Bradyrhizobium sp. WD16: one gene and its partners. The protein of the gene in region 1 interacts with the protein of each later gene in a pairwise test. Links are inferred from orthologs where the notes say so. Each region holds a gene or a part of one and is shown in the gene's direction. Other genes may lie near its edges.

What was found.
Region 2: the proteins of dnaE (region 1) and dnaQ interact in binary tests that used the Escherichia coli proteins (3 or more experiments, as listed by UniProt). The link is inferred for Bradyrhizobium sp. WD16 from one-to-one orthologs.
Region 3: the proteins of dnaE (region 1) and DB459_RS25100 interact in binary tests that used the Escherichia coli proteins (3 or more experiments, as listed by UniProt). The link is inferred for Bradyrhizobium sp. WD16 from one-to-one orthologs.

What each region holds. Positions count from the first base shown.
Region 1 is NZ_CP028908.1:4,446,294-4,453,709, forward strand. What follows is about bases 1,418-5,497. They hold dnaE (DNA polymerase III subunit alpha), read left to right. Parts: upstream 1,418-1,808; coding sequence 1,809-5,297; downstream 5,298-5,497. Other genes in these bases: DB459_RS20695 (putative immunity protein), read left to right, coding at 1,418-1,512. Also shown: DB459_RS20685 (ABC transporter ATP-binding protein), read left to right, coding at 1-39; DB459_RS20690 (DUF3551 domain-containing protein), read right to left, coding at 73-354; more of DB459_RS20695, read left to right, coding at 973-1,417; DB459_RS20705 (caspase domain-containing protein), read left to right, coding at 5,521-7,416. UniProt on the Escherichia coli protein: DNA polymerase III is a complex, multichain enzyme responsible for most of the replicative synthesis in bacteria. This DNA polymerase also exhibits 3' to 5' exonuclease activity. The alpha chain is the DNA polymerase catalytic subunit.
Region 2 is NZ_CP028908.1:1,917,575-1,923,871, reverse strand. Bases 1,385-4,345 are described here. They hold dnaQ (DNA polymerase III subunit epsilon), read left to right. Parts: upstream 1,385-2,499; coding sequence 2,500-3,192; downstream 3,193-4,345. Other genes in these bases: secB (protein-export chaperone SecB), read right to left, coding at 3,405-3,890; coaE (dephospho-CoA kinase), read left to right, coding at 1,832-2,431; DB459_RS08900 (Maf family protein), read left to right, coding at 1,385-1,821. Outside these bases: hemE (uroporphyrinogen decarboxylase), read right to left, coding at 1-3; DB459_RS08905 (pyruvate, water dikinase regulatory protein), read left to right, coding at 372-1,208; more of DB459_RS08900, read left to right, coding at 1,213-1,384; DB459_RS08880 (Tim44/TimA family putative adaptor protein), read left to right, coding at 4,609-5,310; DB459_RS08875 (murein transglycosylase A), read left to right, coding at 5,342-6,297. UniProt on the Escherichia coli protein: DNA polymerase III is a complex, multichain enzyme responsible for most of the replicative synthesis in bacteria. The epsilon subunit contain the editing function and is a proofreading 3'-5' exonuclease.
Region 3 is NZ_CP028908.1:5,418,052-5,424,356, reverse strand. What follows is about bases 1,700-4,668. They hold DB459_RS25100 (aminotransferase), read left to right. Parts: upstream 1,700-2,591; coding sequence 2,592-3,746; downstream 3,747-4,668. Other genes in these bases: DB459_RS25095 (polyamine ABC transporter substrate-binding protein), read left to right, coding at 3,758-4,668; DB459_RS25105 (rhodanese-like domain-containing protein), read left to right, coding at 2,248-2,583; DB459_RS25110 (potassium transporter Kup), read left to right, coding at 1,700-2,115. Outside these bases: more of DB459_RS25110, read left to right, coding at 193-1,699; more of DB459_RS25095, read left to right, coding at 4,669-4,849; DB459_RS25090 (lipid A biosynthesis lauroyl acyltransferase), read right to left, coding at 4,851-5,783; DB459_RS25085 (zinc-binding dehydrogenase), read right to left, coding at 5,783-6,305. UniProt on the Escherichia coli protein: Shows aminotransferase activity with methionine and histidine as substrates, and to a lesser extent also with phenylalanine.

The sequences.
Region 1 (7,416 bases):
GTCTCGATCGAGAACGGCCTCGTCGTCGAGCTCGACTGATCCTCTGGTTCCGTCAGAGGCCGTCGCGCTTTCTCACTCGGCGTGGCGGCGGATACGCTTGCGCCGTGGCGGCGGCGCAGCTTCGTCGTAAGTCTCGCGGACGACGGCGGCGTAAGCGGGGTTGTAGAGGCAGTCGGCGCCGAGGCCCGAGGCTGACGCATTGCACTGGGCCATCGAAGTGTAGCGGCAGTCGGTCAGATCGCCCTTCCAGTGCAGGCAGATCGGAAAGATCGTCTCGGCCGCAGCCGGGGCAGGGCTCGCGAGCGCCCAGCCGAAACCCGTCGCCGCCACCGCGGCCAACAACATCCGTCGCATTGTTTTTGTCTCCCGCCGACTCGCGGCACTTAAGGTCCAGCCCGGACGGCAGCAAGCCGCTCCGCTGGAACGGCGTCAAGGCTGACGTCAGGTCTGGGCGCCGCGGCCGATTAACCACGGCGCCTGGAACGATTGTTCGACCACGATCGCCCGGCTTGACTCTTAAGAACAAAAACAGAACAATGTTCTTCATACGTTCTTCTTCGTCATGGGGCGTTTCCGTTCGCCCAAAGCTTCGCCTAGGGAGAGCCAAGATGTTGAGATTGTTCGTGGAAGAAGCCGCGGCGCTGGCCTCGATCGTGCTGTTCGTCGGAATGGTGGCGATCTGGGCTCAAGTGATCCCGCAGCTGTAGGGCATTCTGCAACTCCTGCAGGTCGTTGTGACATCAGTCGCCGTCCATCCGGATTCCGCCCCCGCCGCGCGCCAAATATCCTCTGAAGGGATGTCCTCTGAAGGTGGTTCCGGCCCGAACAGCCAGCGGGCCGGACAGGCGGTGGGGGCGGGACCTTAAAGGTCGGCGTCTCGCAATTGCCTGCTGCCTTTGCGGCCAGTCTGTCGTAGGCAATTGCGAGACATAAGCCATCCACGGATGGTGCGGCGGCAAGTCGGATGAAGCCATGTTGGATCACTCCACAAAGGTCGAGCTCACCCGGTCCGAACTCAGGGAAGTCGCCCGCTATGCGGTGGTCTGCGCGCGGCCAGCATTGGCGATCTTCGAACGCGAACGCCCTGACGATACCCGCCCACGCGCCGCAATAGACACTGCGCAGTCGTTTGCGGATGGAGGCGAGCGGACGAAGGCGTTACGTGACAGCGCGTGGGCTGCACAGCGGGCGGCTCAGGAGGCGCGCGATGCAGGGCAGGTCGCGGCGAGCGACGCCGCACGCGCGGCCCTCGCCGCAGCCGGCGCGGCGTTTCTCCATCCCTTGGCCAAGGCTACGCAGGTCAAGCACATCCTTGGTTCGCCCGCGTATGCTGCGCGAGCTTTCGAACTCTCCACCGGCGACGATCCCACCGTTGGAGTCGAGCACATCATGCAATCGCGCGTACGGGCGCATCCCGTGGTGCGAGACGTTTTGAGGCGGTATCCGCCCGCCCCGCCGGGTGGGGGACGGGTCGGAGAGTTGATCCGTCAGTTGGACGCCTTGCTCCGGTGATCGTGCGGGCGCCGGCATCTCTATATGTAGTGGGTGCCTGCGTTAACCGGATAGGCGCGATTGGAATTTTCCGGTGTTGGGATCGTCCGCCCTGGGGAAAAGCAGGACAGCTCCGAAGGGTGTCGGGGATCGTGGCGAGCGCCGATGGACTTAGGCTGACCGGCACCCCACCATCAGGCCGTTGAGTCGCCGCCGGTGCTGTCGCCGACATCCCGCCTCGAAGGCGCGAATCCGGCGGTTTCGCATCCCGACCTTCGGCCCTGATTTCGTATTCGTCCCGAGAGCTGCCCGCATCCATGAGTTCCGCCGGTTTCGTCCATCTCCACGTCCATTCGGCCTATTCGCTGCTCCAGGGCGCGATCAAGATCGGCGGCCTCGCCGACCTCGCCAAGGCCGATCACCAGCCGGCGCTCGCGCTGACCGACACCGACAACATGTTCGGGGCGTTGGAATTCTCCGACAAGATGGCGGGCTCCGGGATCCAGCCGATTGTCGGCTGCGCCCTGGCGGTGGATTTCGGCGATGTCGAGCCGACCTCGCGCAGCATTCTGGCCGCTTCGCCCCAGCGTCTGGTGCTGCTCGCGGCTCGCGAGGCCGGCTACCGCAGCCTGATGCGGCTGAATTCCCGGGCATTCCTCGAGACGCCGACCCATCAGACACCGCATATCAAGCTCGACTGGCTCGAGGGCGAGACCGATGGCCTGATCGTGCTCACCGGCGGACCGGACGGACCGATCTCGATGGCGATCACCGCCGACCAGGCGGCACTGGCGGCGACACGGCTCGATCGGCTCACCGCGCTGTTCGGCGACCGGCTCTACGTCGAATTGCAGCGCCACGGCCTCGACAAGGAGCGGCGCGCCGAAGGCACCCTGATCGATCTCGCCTATGCCAAGTCCCTGCCGCTCGTCGCCACCAACGAGCCTTACTTCGCCAAGGCCGACGATTTCGAGGCCCATGACGCGCTGCTGTGCATCGCCGGCGGTCGCCTGATCGCCGAGACCGATCGCGTCCAGCTCACCCCGGACCACCGCTTCAAGACCCGCGCCGAAATGGCGGTGCTGTTCGCTGATCTGCCGGAGGCGCTGGCCTCGACGGTCGAGATTGCCGAACGCTGCGCCTACCGGCCGCTGACCCGCAAGCCGATCCTGCCGCGCTTCACCGTCGGCGCGTCGAGTGGCGGCGACGCGGAGCGGGAGGAGGCGGCCGAACTCAAGCGCCAGGCCGAGGAGGGACTGGCGCGGCGTCTCGCCCATCACGGCACCGCCCCGGGCACCACCGAAGAGACCTATGCCGCGCGGCTGGCCTTCGAAATCGACATCATCAACCGCATGAACTACGCGGGCTACTTTCTGATCGTGTCGGACTTCATCAAATGGGCGAAGTCCCAGGACATCCCGGTCGGACCGGGCCGCGGCTCCGGCGCCGGCTCGCTCGTCGCCTATGCCCTGACCATCACCGACCTCGACCCGATCCGCTTCAGCCTGCTGTTCGAGCGCTTCCTCAATCCCGAGCGCGTGTCGATGCCGGACTTCGACATCGACTTCTGCCAGGACCGTCGCGAAGAGGTGATCCATTACGTCCAGGATCGCTATGGTCGCGACCAGGTCGCCCAGATCATCACCTTCGGTACGTTGCAGGCGCGCGGCGTGCTGCGCGACGTCGGCCGCGTGCTGCAGATGCCCTATGGCCAGGTCGACAAGCTCACCAAGCTGGTGCCGCAGAACCCGGCGGCGCCGGTGACGCTGGCTGCTGCGATCGCCGGCGAGCCGAAGCTGCAGGCCTTCCGCGATGAAGATCCGGTGGTCGCCCAGGCCTTCGACATCGCCCAGAAACTCGAAGGCCTCAACCGTCACGCCTCGACCCACGCCGCCGGCATCGTCATCGGCGACCGGCCGCTCAGCGAGCTCGTGCCGATGTACCGCGATCCGAAGTCGGATATGCCGGTCACCCAGTTCAACATGAAATGGGTGGAGCCCGCCGGCCTTGTCAAATTCGACTTCCTCGGCCTGAAGACGCTGACGACGCTCAACGTCGCGGTCAAGCTCGTCGCCCAGCGCAGCATCAAGGTCGAACTCAACAAGCTGCCGCTCGACGACGCCGACAGCTATTCGATGCTGGCGCGCGGCGAGGTCGTCGGCGTGTTCCAGGTTGAAAGTCAGGGCATGCGGCGCGCGCTCGTCGACATGCGTCCCGACCGTTTCGAAGACATCATCGCGCTGGTGGCGCTGTATCGCCCGGGCCCGATGGCCAACATCCCGACCTATTGCGCCCGCAAGCACGGCGACGAGGAGCCGGAATACCTGCATCCGATGATGGAGCCGATCCTCAAGGAGACCTTCGGCGTCATCATCTACCAGGAACAGGTGATGCAGATCGCCCAGGCGCTGTCGGGTTATTCGCTCGGCGAAGCCGACCTGCTGCGTCGCGCCATGGGCAAGAAGATCCGCGCCGAGATGGACCAGCAGCGCGTCCGCTTCGTCTCCGGCGCCCTCGAGCGCGGCATCACCCAGGCCCAGGCCGACACCATCTTCGACCTGCTGGCGAAGTTCGCCGACTACGGCTTCAACAAGAGTCACGCCGCGGCCTATGCGCTGGTGTCCTATCACACCGCCTATATGAAGGCGCATTATCCCGTCGAGTTCATCGCCGCCTCGATGACGCTCGACATGAGCAACACCGACAAGCTGTCGGAATTCCGCGCCGAGGCGCAGCGCCTCGGCATCAAGCTCGAGCCGCCGTCGATCAACCGCTCCGGCGTCAATTTCGACGTCGCCGACGGCAAGATCTTCTATGCGCTTGCCGCGCTCAAGGGCGTCGGCGCCCAGGCCGTCCAGCAGATCGTCGAGGCGCGCGGCGACAAGCCGTTCACCTCGATCGCCGACTTCGCCAGCCGCGTCAGCCCGAAGGCGATCAACAAGCGCGTGGTCGAAAGCCTCGCCGCGGCGGGCGCCTTCGACGAACTCGAGCCGAGCCGCGCCCGGGTCTTCGCCGGCGCCGACGTCATCGTCGCGGCCTGTCAGCGCAGCCACGAGGCGGCCACCATCGGCCAGAACGACATGTTCGGCGGCCAGGCCGATGCGCCCACCGTGATCCTGCCGTCACTCGATCCGTGGCTGCCGTCGGAACGCCTGCAGCGCGAATACGACGCCGTCGGCTTCTTCCTGTCGGGCCATCCGCTGGACGATTACAAGACCGTTCTCAAGCGCCTCAACGTGCAGTCCTGGGCGGAATTCTCCCATGCGGTGAAGAACGGCCGCACCGCCGGCAAGGTCGCGGCGACGGTGGTGTCGCGGATGGAGCGCCGCACCAAGACCGGCAACAAGATGGGCATCATCGGCCTGTCCGACGCCACCGGCCATTTCGAGGCGGTGCTGTTCTCGGAAGCGCTGGCGCAGTTTCGCGACATGCTCGAGCCCGGCCTTGCCGTGCTGATGCAGCTCGGCGCCGAACTGCAGGGCGAAGATGTGCGAGCCCGCATCAATAACGTCGAATTGCTCGACCAGGCCGCGGCCAAGACCTCGATGGCGCTGAAGATCTTCGTGCGTGACGGCAAGCCGCTGGAGTCGATCGCGCGACGGCTGGCTGCGCCGGAGCCGGCGCGCGGCGCCGTGGCGTCGCCCTCGATCGCGCCGCGCGGCGGCGACGGCGAGGTGACGCTTGTGATGATGCTCGACCTCGAAACCGAGGTCGAGCTCAAGCTCCCCGGCCGCTTCAAGGTCTCGCCCCAGATCGCCGGCGCGCTCAAGGCCGTGACCGGCGTCGTCGACGTCCAGACGATCTAGTGTGGCGTCTCGAAATTGCCTATGCCCTTCGCGGCAAGCCCCTGTAGGCAATTGCGAGACGCCACACTAGCATCATGCAGGGTTCCGACATCGCTGCGCCCTTGCGGTGCGAGGCTCGCACGTGCTTCGTTCAACTCCCGTTCAGTTCCGGACAGGCTCACTGTCGGCCCGGCCGAATCCGGGAAAAACGAACGCGAAAGAACAAACGCGAGAGAAACGTGCCATGCTGCGACTCCCGATCCCGTCGTTCCTGCCCCTGAGCCTCCTCGCGGTGCTCGCCGCCGTGGCGATCGGCGCCGTTCCGGCTGCGGCCCAGCAGCAGGAGAAGCGCATAGCCTTTGTCGTGGGCAACGGCGCCTATGCCAAGGGGCCGCTGGCGACGGCGGCCAACGATGCCGGGCTGATCGCGCAGACCCTGCAGGCCGCCGGCTTCGACGTCGCTGGCGCCCGCGACCTCGACGGCGACAGCCTGCGCAAGAGTTTCCGCGACTTCATCCAGAAGGCGGAAGCCTCGGGGCCGGGCACTGTGGCGATGGTCTATCTCTCCGGCTACGGCGTCCAGTATGCCGGCGAGAATTACTTCGTGCCGGTGGATTCCAGCATCAGCCGCGACACTGACATTCCGGTCGAGGCGCTGCGGCTGTCGGACTATATGCGCCAGCTCGCGGCCTTGCCTCTCAAGAGCGGCATCGTGGTGCTCGATGCGGCGCGGCAGCAGCCTTTCGTCCAGAACCAGATCGCCAGCGGCCTCGCGCTGGTCGATCCCGAACCGCGCATGCTGATCGCCTTCAACGCCGCGCCGGGGACCGTGGCGCCGCCGGAGCAGGGCGCCTATGGCGCCTATGCCCAGGCGCTCGCCGAGATGATCCGCACCGGCGGTCTGTCGCTGCCCGACGTGTTCAATCGCGTGCGGCTGCGCGTCAGCGAGAGTTCCAAGGGCTCGCTGCTGCCGTGGGATGCCCATAAGCTCGAGGGCAGTTTCCAGTTCTTCGACCGCGCCGCCGACGCTCCGCCGCAGCCTTCAGCGGCCCAGGTCGCCGCCATGCGCGATCGGCCGATGCGCGATCTCGGCGCGCAGGAGGCCTATACCGCGGCGATCGAGCGCGACACCCTCCAGGGCTATGAGGATTTCCTCGCCGCCTATCCTTCGGATCCGTTGGCGAGGCGGGTGAGGGCGATCGCTGCCGCGAGGCGCGAAGCCATCACCTGGCGGCGCACCTACAGCGCCGACACGCCCCAGGCCTACTGGTCCTATCTGCGACGCTATCCGCGCGGACCGCATGCCCCCGACGCGCGTCGCCGGCTCGCCTTCCTCACCGCGCCGCCGGAGCCGCCGCCGAGCTTTGCGATGATCGAGTATGACGTGCCGCCGCCGCCGCCGGACGAGATCGTCTATGTGGACCGCCCGGTGCTGATGTTCAGCGATCCGGATTTCGACTTCGCGCCGCCGCCGCCGCCGCCGGTGTTCTTCCTGCCGCCGCCGCCGCCGGATTTCGTGGTGCTGCCGCCGCCGCCGGCGCCGGTCGCGCTGTTCATCCTGCCGCAGCCGGTCTTCGTGCCGATGCCGGATTATGTCGTGGCGCCGGCCTATGTGGCGCCGCCGCCCGACAACATCATCTTCAACAACATCCACAACACCACGGTGATCAACACCGTGATCAATCAGCCGCCGCCGGCGCCGGCGCCGGTCGCCGCCGTGCCCGCGCCGTCCGCAACCGGCCCTGCGCCGGGTACGTCGATGGCACCGATCGCGGCCGCGGCTGTGGCCGGCGCCGCTGTCGGGGCTGCGGCGACGCAACTGCCGAAGGCCGTGCAGCAGCGCGCCGCTCTGATCCAGCAGGGCAAGCTGCCGCCGCCGCCGAGTGCCGCGATCAGGACGGCGGTGCCGGCGAGCCCCGCACCGGGGACGACGTCCCCGGCGGCGACGTCACCGGCGGTGACCACCACCACCACCACCCAGCCGACGACGCTCGCTCCAAGTAAAACGGGCCCAAGCCCGACAGGCCCGACACCGACCAGCCCTAACGGGCTGCCGGTGCCCGGCACCGCCGGCACCCCGCCGGCTCCGGGCATCAAGCCGCCGGGGCAGGCGACGGTGACGCCCACCGGCACGCCCGCG
Region 2 (6,297 bases), 2.5 Mb from region 1 along the record:
CATCGCACCTGACCAGTCTTCTCTTAAACCATTCTTTAAGATTCTAGTTAGTAGTTATGTGACGGTGGATTGGACTCACGCAACGGCGTCGACTCCTTCTCCATCCCCCGTCCACATCGCCAGACTTTATGCCCGGCATCCGCCCCCGTTGCGCGGTGGAAAGAAAGTCTCATGACTTGAGGGGCTTGGCTCCGTCCTGGGGCCTGATTATCAAGAGACAAATCCACATGACCCCACTATCATCGGCCCTGTTCGCGGGCCTTCTCCCATATTGAGCCCTGTGAAGCAAAACCGCCCTTTTCCCGAGGCCAGCCGCGCTTGACCGAATCCCCCGCCGAAACTCCACAGCGATCCACAGGATATCCGGCCTGATGCCGCCCGCGACCGGCAGTTATTTTCACCTTCATATGGTGTCCGATTCCACCGGCGAGACGCTGATCACGGTGGCGCGCGCGGTGGCTGCACAATACTCCCATGTCACCCCCGTCGAGCACGTCTATCCGCTGGTGCGGAGCCAGAAGCAACTCGATCGCGTGTTGGCGGAGATCGAGGAATCCCCCGGCATCGTGCTGTTCACGCTGCTCGAGGAAGACCTGGTGTCGCGGCTCGAGACCAAGTGCAAGGACATGAATATTCCGAGCTTGTCGATCATCGGGCCGGTGCTTCAGCTGTTCCAAGCCTATCTCGGCACCGCCACGGCCCATCGGGTCGGCGCCCAGCACACGCTCAATGCGGAATATTTCAAGCGGATCGACGCCCTCAATTACACCATGATGCATGACGACGGGCAGCACGTTGAAGGCCTGGAAGAGGCCGATGTGGTACTGGTCGGCGTCTCCCGCACCTCGAAGACGCCGACCTCGATCTATCTCGCCAATCGCGGTGTGCGCACCGCCAATGTACCGCTGGTCCCGGGTATCCCGATTCCCTACCAGCTCGAAAACCTGAACAAGCCGCTGGTCGTCAGTCTCCACGCCTCGCCGGAGCGCCTGATCCAGATCCGCCAGAACCGTCTCCTGGGCCTTGGCGCCCACACCGACGATGCCGTCTATACCGATCGTCAGGCTGTCGCCGAGGAAGTGCTGTTTTCCCGTCGCCTCAGTGCCAGGCACAATTGGGCGCTGCTCGACGTCACGCGCCGATCGATCGAGGAAACCGCCGCGGCGATCCTCAAGCTGCTGGCCGACCGCCAGCGGCAACGGGGCTGAAACGATGACCTTGTGGTATGGTGAAAGGCCACCGATCCTCGCCTCGAGCAGCCGTTCTCGCCAGACCCTGCTGCATCATGCCGGCATTCCGTTCGAGGTGATTCCGGCCGATATCGACGAGCGTGCGGTGGAAAACGGCGCGGCTGTATCCGCACCGGGGGAGGTCGCGTCCCTGCTGGCAAAGGAAAAGGCCCTTGCGGTCGCTGCTCGCCATCCCGGCCGGATCGTGATCGGCGCCGACCAGACCCTGGCGCTCGGATCCCGTCGGTTCAGCAAGCCGAAGAATCGCGACCAGGCAGCCGAGCAGCTCGCCGCACTGGCCGGTGCCGTGCACGAATTGCATTCGGCGGTGGCGGTGGTCATCAATGACGAAGTGCGTTTTTCCCACGTAGCCGTGGCGCGTCTCGCCATGCGGCCGCTGAGCGAAGCCGCGATTGCCGCTTATCTCGATACTGCCGGCGACGTCGTCTGCACCAGTGTCGGCGCCTATCAGCTCGAAGGCCTCGGCGTGCATCTGTTCGATCGGGTCGAGGGCGATCACTTCACGGTTCTCGGCCTGCCCCTGCTGCCATTGTTTGCGTATTTGCGCGGCGCAGGGCTTCTGGCCTTTTAGAGGATCGGGAATGCTGCTGCTCGGGTTGACCGGTTCGATCGGGATGGGCAAGTCGACCACAGCCAGGCTGTTCGCCGAAGCGGGCGTGCCCGTCTATGATGCCGATGCCACGGTGCATGTTCTCTATGAAGGGGAGGCCGCGCCGGCGATCGAGGCCGCCTTTCCCGGCACCACCGTGGATGGCAAGGTCGATCGCCAGAAACTTTCGGCCTACGTCCTTCACGACAGCTCGGCGATGAAGCGGCTGGAGGGAATCGTGCATCCGATGCTGCGCGCCCACCAGCAGGCCTTTCTCGACGCGGCCGAGCGGTCGGGCGCGCCGGTCGCGGTGCTCGATATTCCGCTGCTGTTCGAAACCGCTGGCGAGAACCGGGTGGATGCCGTGGCAGTGGTCACGACGTCGCCGCAGGTGCAGCGCGAGCGGATCCTGGCCCGGCCGAACATGTCGGCGGAGAAGCTCGACGCCATCCTGGGGCGGCAGATACCCGACGCCGAAAAGCGCCGGCGGGCCGATTTCATCGTGGATACCTCCCACGGTCTTGACCCGGTACGGGCGCAGATCAAGGACATTCTTTACGCCATGGCTAAGATGCCGCGGCGCCGGCCGTGATTCGATGGCCCGCCCCGCCGCCTTGGCGCCCGGGATTTTGTCCTTGAGATCAGCTCGGTCTGCAAACCATGCGTGAAATCGTTCTCGATACCGAAACCACCGGCCTCGACCCGCTCCGCGGCGATCGGCTGGTCGAAATTGGTTGCATCGAGATCATCAACCGCATGCCCACCGGCCAGACCTTCCACCGCTACATCAATCCCGAGCGGGACATGCCCGCCGAGGCCTTTGCGGTACACGGGCTGTCGACCGAGTTTCTGGCCCAGAAGCCGCTGTTCGCCGAGGTCGTGGATGAATTCCTTGCCTTCATCGGCGAGGCGCCGCTCGTCATCCACAATGCCTCCTTCGACATCAGCTTCATCAACATGGAGCTCGAGCGGCTCAAGCGCGTGGCGATCCCGCGCGAGCGGCTGGTCGATACGCTGCTGCTGGCACGCCGCAAGCATCCGGGCGTGTCCAATCGGCTCGACGATCTCTGCTCGCGTTACTCGATCAACAATTCGCACCGCACCCTGCACGGCGCCCTGCTCGACGCCGAATTGCTGGCCGAAGTCTATATCGACCTGATTGGTGCCCGGCAGTCGCAGCTCATTCTCGCCGACACCCGCCAGTCCGAGATTCGGGTCGAAGCCGATGGTCCGCGGCGGCAACGTCCGGAGCCGCTGGCACCGCGCGTCACCGAGGCCGATCGCGAAGCCCATCGCGCCTTCATCGCTAAAATGGGCGACAAGGCGCTGTGGAAGGAATATCTCGGCGCTTGAGCCGGCGCCGATCGCTGGGTTCGTCGTGACGCGGTTTATTCGCGCGAACCGGTGCCCGCCTCGCCGGAAATTGCCCCAGGTCGATCGGCCGGGACACCGGTCCGAAGTCCGGCCAAAGAAGAGCCAGCCGAAGTAAAAAGAAAAAGGCCCGGCGCGCGTCACGCGCCGGGCCTTTGAATGTTGAATGACGTCTCTTGTTGTCGCGCTGTGGCTCAGGACGCCGTGCCGCGCCGCATCTGGTCGGCCTGCCGTTCGAGGTTCTGGCGGTAGAGGCCGACGAAATCGACCGGGTCCAGCATCAGCGGCGGGAAGCCGCCGTTGCGCACCGCGGTGGCGATGATCTCGCGGGCGAACGGGAACAGCAGCCGCGGACATTCGATCATGATCAGCGGGTGCAGGTTTTCCTGGGGTACATTCTGGACCCGGAAGACGCCGGCATAAGCAAGCTCGAAACCGAACAGCAGGGTGTCGGCGTTCTCGGCCTTGCCCTCGATCGACAGCGTCACTTCGAAATCGTGCTCGCCGATGTTCTGGGCGCCGACATTGATCTGGATGCTGATCGCGGGCTGATTCTGCTGCGGGGCGAGCGAGCCCGGTGCATTCGGATTCTCGAAAGAGAAGTCCTTGATGTACTGCGCAAGGACGTTGAGCTGCGGCGGAGGGGCGTTTTCGGGCGGTGCGCCGTTGCCGTTGGACATGGAAATCTCTCCTGACGCAGTTTCAGGCGATGTGGCGACCGGCTCGCGTGAAGACGATGCGCAGTTGTTAACGATGATCGAAGGATGAGGCCGGCCCGGACGATCAACAAACCCTTCCCGCCCGGCGGCACCCACGGGCGATGGCCCTGGTCGCGGCCGGTTGGCTATCATAATGGCGCTGCTGTCGACAAGGACAGGACCGCGGCCCTGTCTCGCCAAGGCGATCCGGCAACCGAGCTGAAGCGAGGTTCACGGCCGGCGGGCCGGATCTCCGACCATGATGCATCTATATGATTTTGCAATGGTTTTGTTATATGATGATGAAACGAGGACGGCTTTCGGGCGTCTGGCGATCGCCGCCAGAACAATCTTGGTCCAGGTAATACTGAAACGAGCGTCAGATCCACCGCTCTGGCACTTTGATTTTGCTAGTATCCCTAAGTCGCCGAATGACCGTGCGAGCATGAGGCAAATGGCGCGGTCATTCGGAGACGGGACACGAGAGGTTAGAAAAACTTCTTGATCCTAAGGCCCGGTGGCCGGATACGCGTCGAAAGGCGCCATTGGCTCGCCCGCTTCCGTGCTTACATCAGAAGCGCACGGCTGTGCCGTGGGCTGATTCGGACCGCCCCGTCGGGACACGAGGGGCGGCCCGAAGCGAAGATTTGGTGGTCAGCACCGGAGATGACCCGGGAGTCGATCAGAAAGCGAATGTGACGTGGATATTTACACCATCATCTTCCTGGCTTTGGCCGTGTTCATCTTCCTGCGCCTGCGAAATGTGCTGGGCCAGCGCACCGGCAGCGAGCGGCCGCCGCTCGATCGTGCCGCCCGGGACATCGCCAACGGAGGTGCCAACAGCAATGTGGTGCCGCTGCCCGGCAAGGTGATCGAACATGCGCCGGCAGCAGCTCCCGAGGCGCCCGCCCCGGCCGACCGCTGGAGGGGCGTGGCCGAGCCCGGCACGCCGCTCGCCCTCGGCCTCGATGCCGTCGTCGCTGCCGACCCGTCCTTCGATCCCCAGCATTTCCTCGCCGGCGGCCGCAGCGCCTACGAGATGATCGTGCTTGCGTTCGCCCAGGGCGATCGCCGCTCGCTCAAGGATCTCCTGTCCAAGGAGGTCTATGACGGTTTCGATACGGCGATCCGCGAGCGCGAGAACAACGAGCAAAAGCTCGAGACGCGTTTCATCGGCATCGACAAGGCCGAACTGACCGGCGCCGAGCTGCGCGACCATATTGCACACGTGACCGTCCGCTTCGTTTCTCAGATGGTGACCGTGACACGGGACAAGACCGGCGCCGTGGTCGACGGCAGTCCCGACAAGGTCACCGACGTCACCGATGTCTGGACCTTCGCCCGTGACACCTCCTCGCGCGACCCCAATTGGAAGCTGGTTGGCACCGACAGCGGCCACTGATCGGCGCCGTCCTCCGCGCGTCGGGCTGCGCATGGTGGCGGGGGCCGCATGCGCCGCGCTGGTGCTGACGCTCGCGAGCGATGACGTCGAGGCCCGTCGGTCCGGCGGCTATTCCCATCGTCACCTGCGCCACGTGGTCAGGGCGCCGCCAGTGCTGCCGTTCGAATTTCCCAATGCCCAATACGTGCCCGTCGCCTGGGGCGACGTCGCCGGATGGCGGGACGACGATCAGCTCGCCGCCTTCAATGCGTTTCGCAACAGTTGCGCCGCGATCATCGCCAATCCCGCGTCGGCGGAGACCAAGACCCTCGGCCGCTCGCTGGTCGAGCCCTGCCGGGAGGCGCGTCGCCATCATCCCGCCACCACCGAAGCCGCGCGCGCATTCTTCGAGGCTCATTTCGTGCCGCTGCGGATCAGCAAGCTCGGCGATGTCCAGGGGTTCGTCACCGGCTATTACGAGCCGGAGGTCGAGGGCTCGCCGACCCGCACCGATGTCTACACGGTGCCGATCTACCGCCGGCCGTCGAACCTCTTCGTCCGCGGCTATTCGCAGAGCTCCACCAACCTGCCCAACAAGGGCCAGGTGTTCCGCAAGATCGGCCGGCGCAAGCTCGTGCCCTATTACGACCGCGGCGAGATCGAGGATGGCGCCATCGCCGGACGGGGCCTCGAACTGTGCTGGCTGAAGGATCAGACCGACCTTTTGTTCATCCAGATCCAGGGGTCTGCCCGGGTGCGGATGCCGGATGGCTCGGTGACGCGCCTCAACTACGACGCCCACAACGGCTATCCCTATACGCCGGTGGGGCGCGTGCTGATCGACCGCAACATCATTCCCCGCGAGCAGATGTCGATGCAGCGCATCCGCCAGTGGATGGAGGAAAATCCCGACGGCGCCAAGGACCTGCGGCGGCAGAACCGCTCCTACGTCTTCTTCCGCAAGGTCGATCTCGCGGCGGATGCCGAGGCGGTCGGCGCCCAAGGCGT
Region 3 (6,305 bases), 970 kb from region 1 along the record:
TTGGCTATTTCCAAATCCCCGCAGGGCGGGTAGTTGAAGTCGGAACGCAGGTGACTATTTGAGCGTCGTTCCGACCGTGCTACGTAGATCCTGCATACCAGAGGCGCAAATTCAGCCTAACCGTTCGGCCGGGCCGAACCTATAAGCCGCCGCCTGTTAGTGGCGCTGCAGCAACCGAGGTTAGACCTCTTCATGGCATCCGACATCACAGCACCCGCCGCGGAAGCCCCGGCGGTGAACGGGCATGGGGAGAAGCATTCGACCGCCGGGTTCGGCGGGCTGATGCTCGGCAGTATCGGTGTCGTTTACGGTGACATCGGCACCAGCCCGCTCTATGCCTTCCGCGAGGCCGTGGTCGCTGCGGAAGCCGCCAACGGCGTTACGGTGGCCGCCGTCCTCGGCGTGCTGTCGCTGATCCTGTGGGCGCTGATCATCGTCGTCACCCTGAAATATGTCCTGATCTTGATGCGGGCGGACAACAACGGCGAGGGCGGCACGCTGGCGCTGATGGCCCTGGCGCAACGCGCGCTCTCCGGCAAGAGCGGGACCATCGTAATGCTCGGCATCATCAGCGGTGCCTTGTTTTACGGCGACGCGGTGATCACGCCGGCGCTGTCCGTGCTCTCGGCGCTTGAAGGTATCAAGATCGCGACCGTCGCCTTCGAGCCTTACGTCGTGCCAGCGACGTTGCTGATCCTGCTGGCGCTGTTCGCCGTGCAGTCGCGCGGCACCGCCAGTGTCGCGGCGTTTTTTGGCCCGATCATGTGCCTGTGGTTCGCCGTTATCGGCGTCGCGGCGTTGCCGCACATCGCGGCGCATCCGGTGGTGATCGAGGCTTTCAATCCGGTCCATGCGGTGAGTTTTCTCGCCCACCACGGCATCATCGGCCTCGTCACCCTCGGCGCCGTCTTTCTCGCCGTGACCGGGGTCGAGGCGCTTTATGCCGACCTCGGTCATTTCGGCAAGCGCCCGATCCAGATCGCTTGGCTGTGCATCGTGCTGCCGTCGCTGGCGCTGAACTATCTCGGGCAGGGTGCCCTCGTCATCGCCAATCCGAAGGCGATCGAGAACCCCTTCTACCTGATGTTCCCGGACTGGGCGCTGCTGCCGATGGTGGCGCTCGCCACCGTCGCCACGGTCATCGCCAGCCAGGCGGTGATCACCGGCGCCTATTCGCTTACCCGCCAGGCGATCCAGCTCGGCCTGTTGCCGCGCTTCGAGATCCGCCACACCTCCGAGACCCATGCTGGCCAGATCTACATTCCGCGCATCAATACGCTGTTGCTGGTCGCGGTGGTGCTGCTGGTCGGGCTGTTCCGCTCATCGAGCGCGCTCGCTTCAGCCTACGGCATTTCCGTGACCGGGACCATGGTGGTCACAGCGATGATGGGCTTCGTGGTGATCTGGAAGGTGTGGCGCTGGTCGGCGTTGGCTGCGGCCGCCCTGATTGCACCGTTTCTGGCCCTCGACCTGACCTTCCTCGGTGCCAATCTCTTGAAGGTGCTCGAGGGCGGCTGGGTTCCGCTGGCGCTGGGCGGGACCATCATGCTGCTGATGATCACGTGGCGGCGCGGCAGCCGTTTGCTGTTCGAGAAGTCGCGCAAGCAGGAACTGCCGCTCAATGACCTCGTCCGCATGCTGGAGAAGCGCCCACCGCAGCGGGTGCCCGGCACGGCGGTCTTCCTCACCAGCGATCCGACCAGTGCGCCGACCGCCCTGCTGCACAGCCTCAAGCACTACAAGGTGCTGCACGAGAAGAACGTCATCCTGACCATCGAAACCGCATCGACACCGCGGATCGACGTCTCCGATCGCGTCCGGCTCGAGGAGATCAGCCCGACGTTCTCGCGGGTGGCCCTCCGCTTCGGTTTCATGGAGTCGCCCAACGTGCCGAAGGCGCTGGCGATCGCGCGCAAGCTCGGCTGGCAGTTCGACATCATGTCGACCTCGTTCTTCCTGTCCCGCCGCTCGCTCAAGCCGGCGGCCCATTCGGGCATGCCGCGCTGGCAGGACCACCTGTTCATCGCGCTGAGCCGGTCCGCCAACGACGCCACCAACTATTTCCAGATCCCGACCGGCCGGGTGGTCGAAGTCGGCACCCAGGTTACGATCTGAACCTCCGTCGAAGTGACAATCCGGTCTTATTCCGAGGGGGGCAGCGCTTGATTTTGCTGGCGTAAACGGGGAATTTGACCTGCGCCGACGGCCGCCCGGCCGCCGCGTCGATCGCTCGCCAGGAGGCCTTTAGTGTCCAGCAGTTCTCATCGTGTCCATGATCGGGCCCCGGCAGAGGTTGCCGCCGGCCTTTCCGAGGGGCGCTATCTTCTCGTCGACGTGCGCGAACCCAACGAGGTTGCCGCGGAAGCCTATCCTGATGCGGTGGTGCTGCCGCTGTCGTCCTTCGACCCCAGCCAGATACCGGACCCGAAGGGGCGGACCGTGGTTTTCGCCTGCCGCTCCGGCCGCCGCTCGGTGACGGCCTCGATGGCGGCCCAGGCTGCGGGGCTGCCGTATGACTCCCATCTCGAAGGCGGTATCCTGGCCTGGAAGGCTGCCGGTCTCCCCACCAGGACGGGCGGCTGAAGCGTCCGATGAATCCTGTCTTTGCCGACCTTCCGGTCACCATCTTCGAAGCGATGTCCCAGCTTGCGCGGGACCATAACGCCATCAATCTCGGCCAGGGCTTTCCCGAGGGCCCGGGTCCGGAGGATATCCGGCGCAAGGCGGCCGACGCGGTTCTCAATGGCTACAACCAGTACCCGTCGATGATGGGCATTCCGGAGCTGCGCCAGGCCATCGCCAGCCATTACGCCCACTGGCATGACGTCAGCCTCGATCCGATGACCGAGCTGCTGGTGACCTCCGGCGCCACCGAGGCCATCGCCGGCGCGGTGCTCGGACTGGTCCAGCCGGGCGACGAGGTGATCGTCTTTCCGCCGGCCTATGACGCCTACAATCCGCTGATCCGCTGCGCCGGCGGCGTGCCGCGCTTTGTGCGGCTGGAGCCGCCGCACTGGCGCATTCCCGAGGAGGCGCTGCGCGCGGCGATCACGCCGAAGACCAAATTCCTGATCTTCAACAACCCGCTCAATCCTTCCGCGATCGTCTATCCGCGCGAGGACCTCGAACTGCTGGCGCGCATCTGCCAGGAGTTCAACCTGATCGCCATCTGCGACGAGGTGTGGGAGCATGTCGTCTTCGACGGCCGCGAGCATGTTCCGCTGATCGCCATTCCAGGGATGCGCGAGCGGACCGTGAAGATCGGGTCGGCCGGCAAGATCTTCTCGCTCACCGGCTGGAAGATCGGTTTCGTCTGCGCCGCGCCGCCGATTCTGCGGGTGCTCGCCAAGGCGCATCAGTTCCTTACCTTCACGACGCCGCCCAATCTGCAGGTCGCGGTGGCCTACGGTCTCGGCAAGTCCGACGACTATTTCACCGAGATGCGCGCCGATCTCGCCCGTAGTCGCGACCGCCTGGCCGACGGGCTCAAGAGCCTTGGCTTTCCGGTGATTCAGTCCCAGGGCACCTATTTCCTCAACGTCGACCTGTCGCCGCTGGGCCTGAACGAGACCGACGAGCAGTTCTGCCGGCGCCTCGTCGCCGACTACAAGGTGGCGGCGATACCGGTGTCGGCCTTCTACGAGGACGATCCGGTCACGTCCGTGATCCGCTTCTGCTTCTCCAAGTCGGACGCTACCATCGACGCCGCGCTCGAACGGTTGTCGCGCGCGCTGCGGGCCGCTTGAGTGAGCGAGCCATGACCATCCGCAGCTGGCTGGTCGGGGTTGCGATGGCGGCCCTCGTGCTGCCCGCGCAGGCGCAGCAGCGCGTGGTCAACTTCTACAACTGGTCGAACTACATGGCGCCGGGGGTGCTCGAACAGTTCACCAGGGAGACCGGCATCAAGGTGGTCTACGACACCTTCGACGCCAACGAGACCCTGGAGACGCGGCTGCTTGCCGGCCGATCCGGCTACGACGTCGTGGTGCCGACGGCCTATTTCCTGCAGCGGCAGATCAGGGCCAATGTCTTCCAGAAGCTCGACAAGTCGAAGCTGCCCAATCTCGCCAACGCCTGGCCGCTGGTCAATCAGCGGCTCGCGACCTACGATCCCGACAATCTCTACGCCGCCAACTACATGTGGGGCACCACCGGCATCGGCTACAACGTCAAGGCGGTGCGCGACGTCCTCGGAGCCGACGCCAAGGTCGACAGCTGGGACCAGATATTCAAGCCGGAGAATCTCGCGAGGTTCAAGGACTGCGGCGTCCAAATGCTCGATTCCGCCGACGATATCCTGCCGGCGGCGCTGAACTGGCTCGGGCTCGATCCCAATTCGACCAAACAGGCGGACCTGGACAGGGCCGCCGAAGTGGTCGGCAAGGTGCGACGCTATGTCCGCAAGTTTCACTCGTCGGAATATCTGAACGCGCTCGCCAGCGGCGAGATCTGCCTCGTCGTCGGCTGGTCAGGCGACATCAAGCAGGCCCAGAGCCGCGCCGTCGAGGCGAAGAACGGTGTCGAGATCGGCTACGCCATTCCGAGGGAGGGCGCGCAGATGTTCTTCGACAATCTGGCGATCCCGGCCGATGCCAAGAACGTGGCCGAGGCCTACGAGCTGATCAATTATCTCTACCGACCGGATGTCGCGGCGAAGAATTCCGACTTCGTGTCATATGCCAACGGCAACCTGGCGAGCCAGAAGCTGATCGACCCCAAGATCATCAACGACAAGACGATCTATCCGGACGAGTCGACGCTGCAGAAACTGTTCGTCATCACCGCGCGCGATCCGGCGACGCAGCGCATCCTCAACCGGCTGTGGACACGGGTGAAGACCGGGCGCTGAATCAGCGCCAGCGGCGGTGCAGCCACAGCCACTGCTCGGGATGCTCGCGCACCCAGCCCTCGATCACCGAGGTGACGGCCTGCGTGGTGGCGGCGATATCGATCCGGCCGGCGCCGTCGCGCGCCGGCGGAATTTCTTCCGACAGTTCGGCGCGAAACCTGTCGCCGGGCAGGCGGATGATGCGCACGCCGTGGATCGGCACCTCGACCTGGCGGGCGAGGCGGGCGAGCAGCGGATTGGCCTTGGTCCTGCGGCCGAAGAAGGTGACGTCGACGCCGCGGCCGAAATGCTGGTCGACCAGCATGCCGACATGGACGCCGGCCTCGAGCGCGTGCGCAAGGCGCAGCGGCGCGTCGGCGGCAGTCGCGACCATCTCGCCCATGTTGACGGCGCGCATGTCCTGAATGGCGCGGTCGGCGGCGGCGATGTTCGGCCGTCTGAACAGCACTGCCGAGGGCATGCCGTAAGCCGGCGCCGCGAGCGCCGGCAGCTCCCAGTTGGCGAGGTGCGCGGCGAAGATCAGCGCGCCCTTGCCGTCATCGCGCAACTGCTCGAAGATGGTCTGGGTGCCCGGCGCGAGTTCGATCCGTCCGGCACCCGGGCGTGCGGGGTCGAAGTCCCAGACCTTGTCGAGGTGGGCGAATTCCGCGGCGACGCGGCCGAGATTGTCCCAGACGTCCGACAGGATGGTTTCGATCTCGGCGTCGCTTTTCTCGGGAAAGGCTGCCTTCAGATTGGCGCGGCCGATGCGCTGCTCGGGCAGCCAGGGCCCAATGCCGCGGGTGATGCGGGAGAAGGCGGAGGCGGTGCGCGCGGGATCGAAATAGCGCGTCGTCTTCAACAAGCCGACGACAGCGGCCCCGATCACCGCCTCCGAGGCGGGCTTGAGGGCGTCGCGCAGCAGCGCGCGGGCGCGGAGCAGGGTGCGCAGCATCAGAACTGGACGATGATCTTGCCGAAGACCTGCCGGCTCTCCATCCTGGTCAGCGCGGCGGCGACGTCGCTGAGCGGGACGTCCGTATCGATCACCGGCTTCATGCCGGCGGCCATCTTGTCGAGGCTCTCGGCGATGTTGCGCATCGAGGCGCCGAACGAGCCGAAGATCTTGTACTGCTGCTGGAAGAGCTGCATCAGGTTGAGCGTCGTCGTCGGGCCCGAGGTGGCGCCGCAGGTGACGAGCCGGCCGCCGCGCTTGAGCGACAGCAGCGAGCCTGGAAACGTGTCGGCGCCGACATGCTCGAACACCACGTCGACCCCCTTCTTCTTGGTGATCTTGCGAGTTTCGTGTTCGAAGCGATCCTTGCGGTAGTTGATGACATGGTCGGCGCCAAGCGCCTTGACCCGTTCGATTTTGGAATCGTCGCCGACGGTGGTGATCACCATGCAGCCGATCGCCTTGGCCATCATGATCGCCACGGTGCCGATGCCCGAGCCTCCGGCATGGACCAGCACGCTC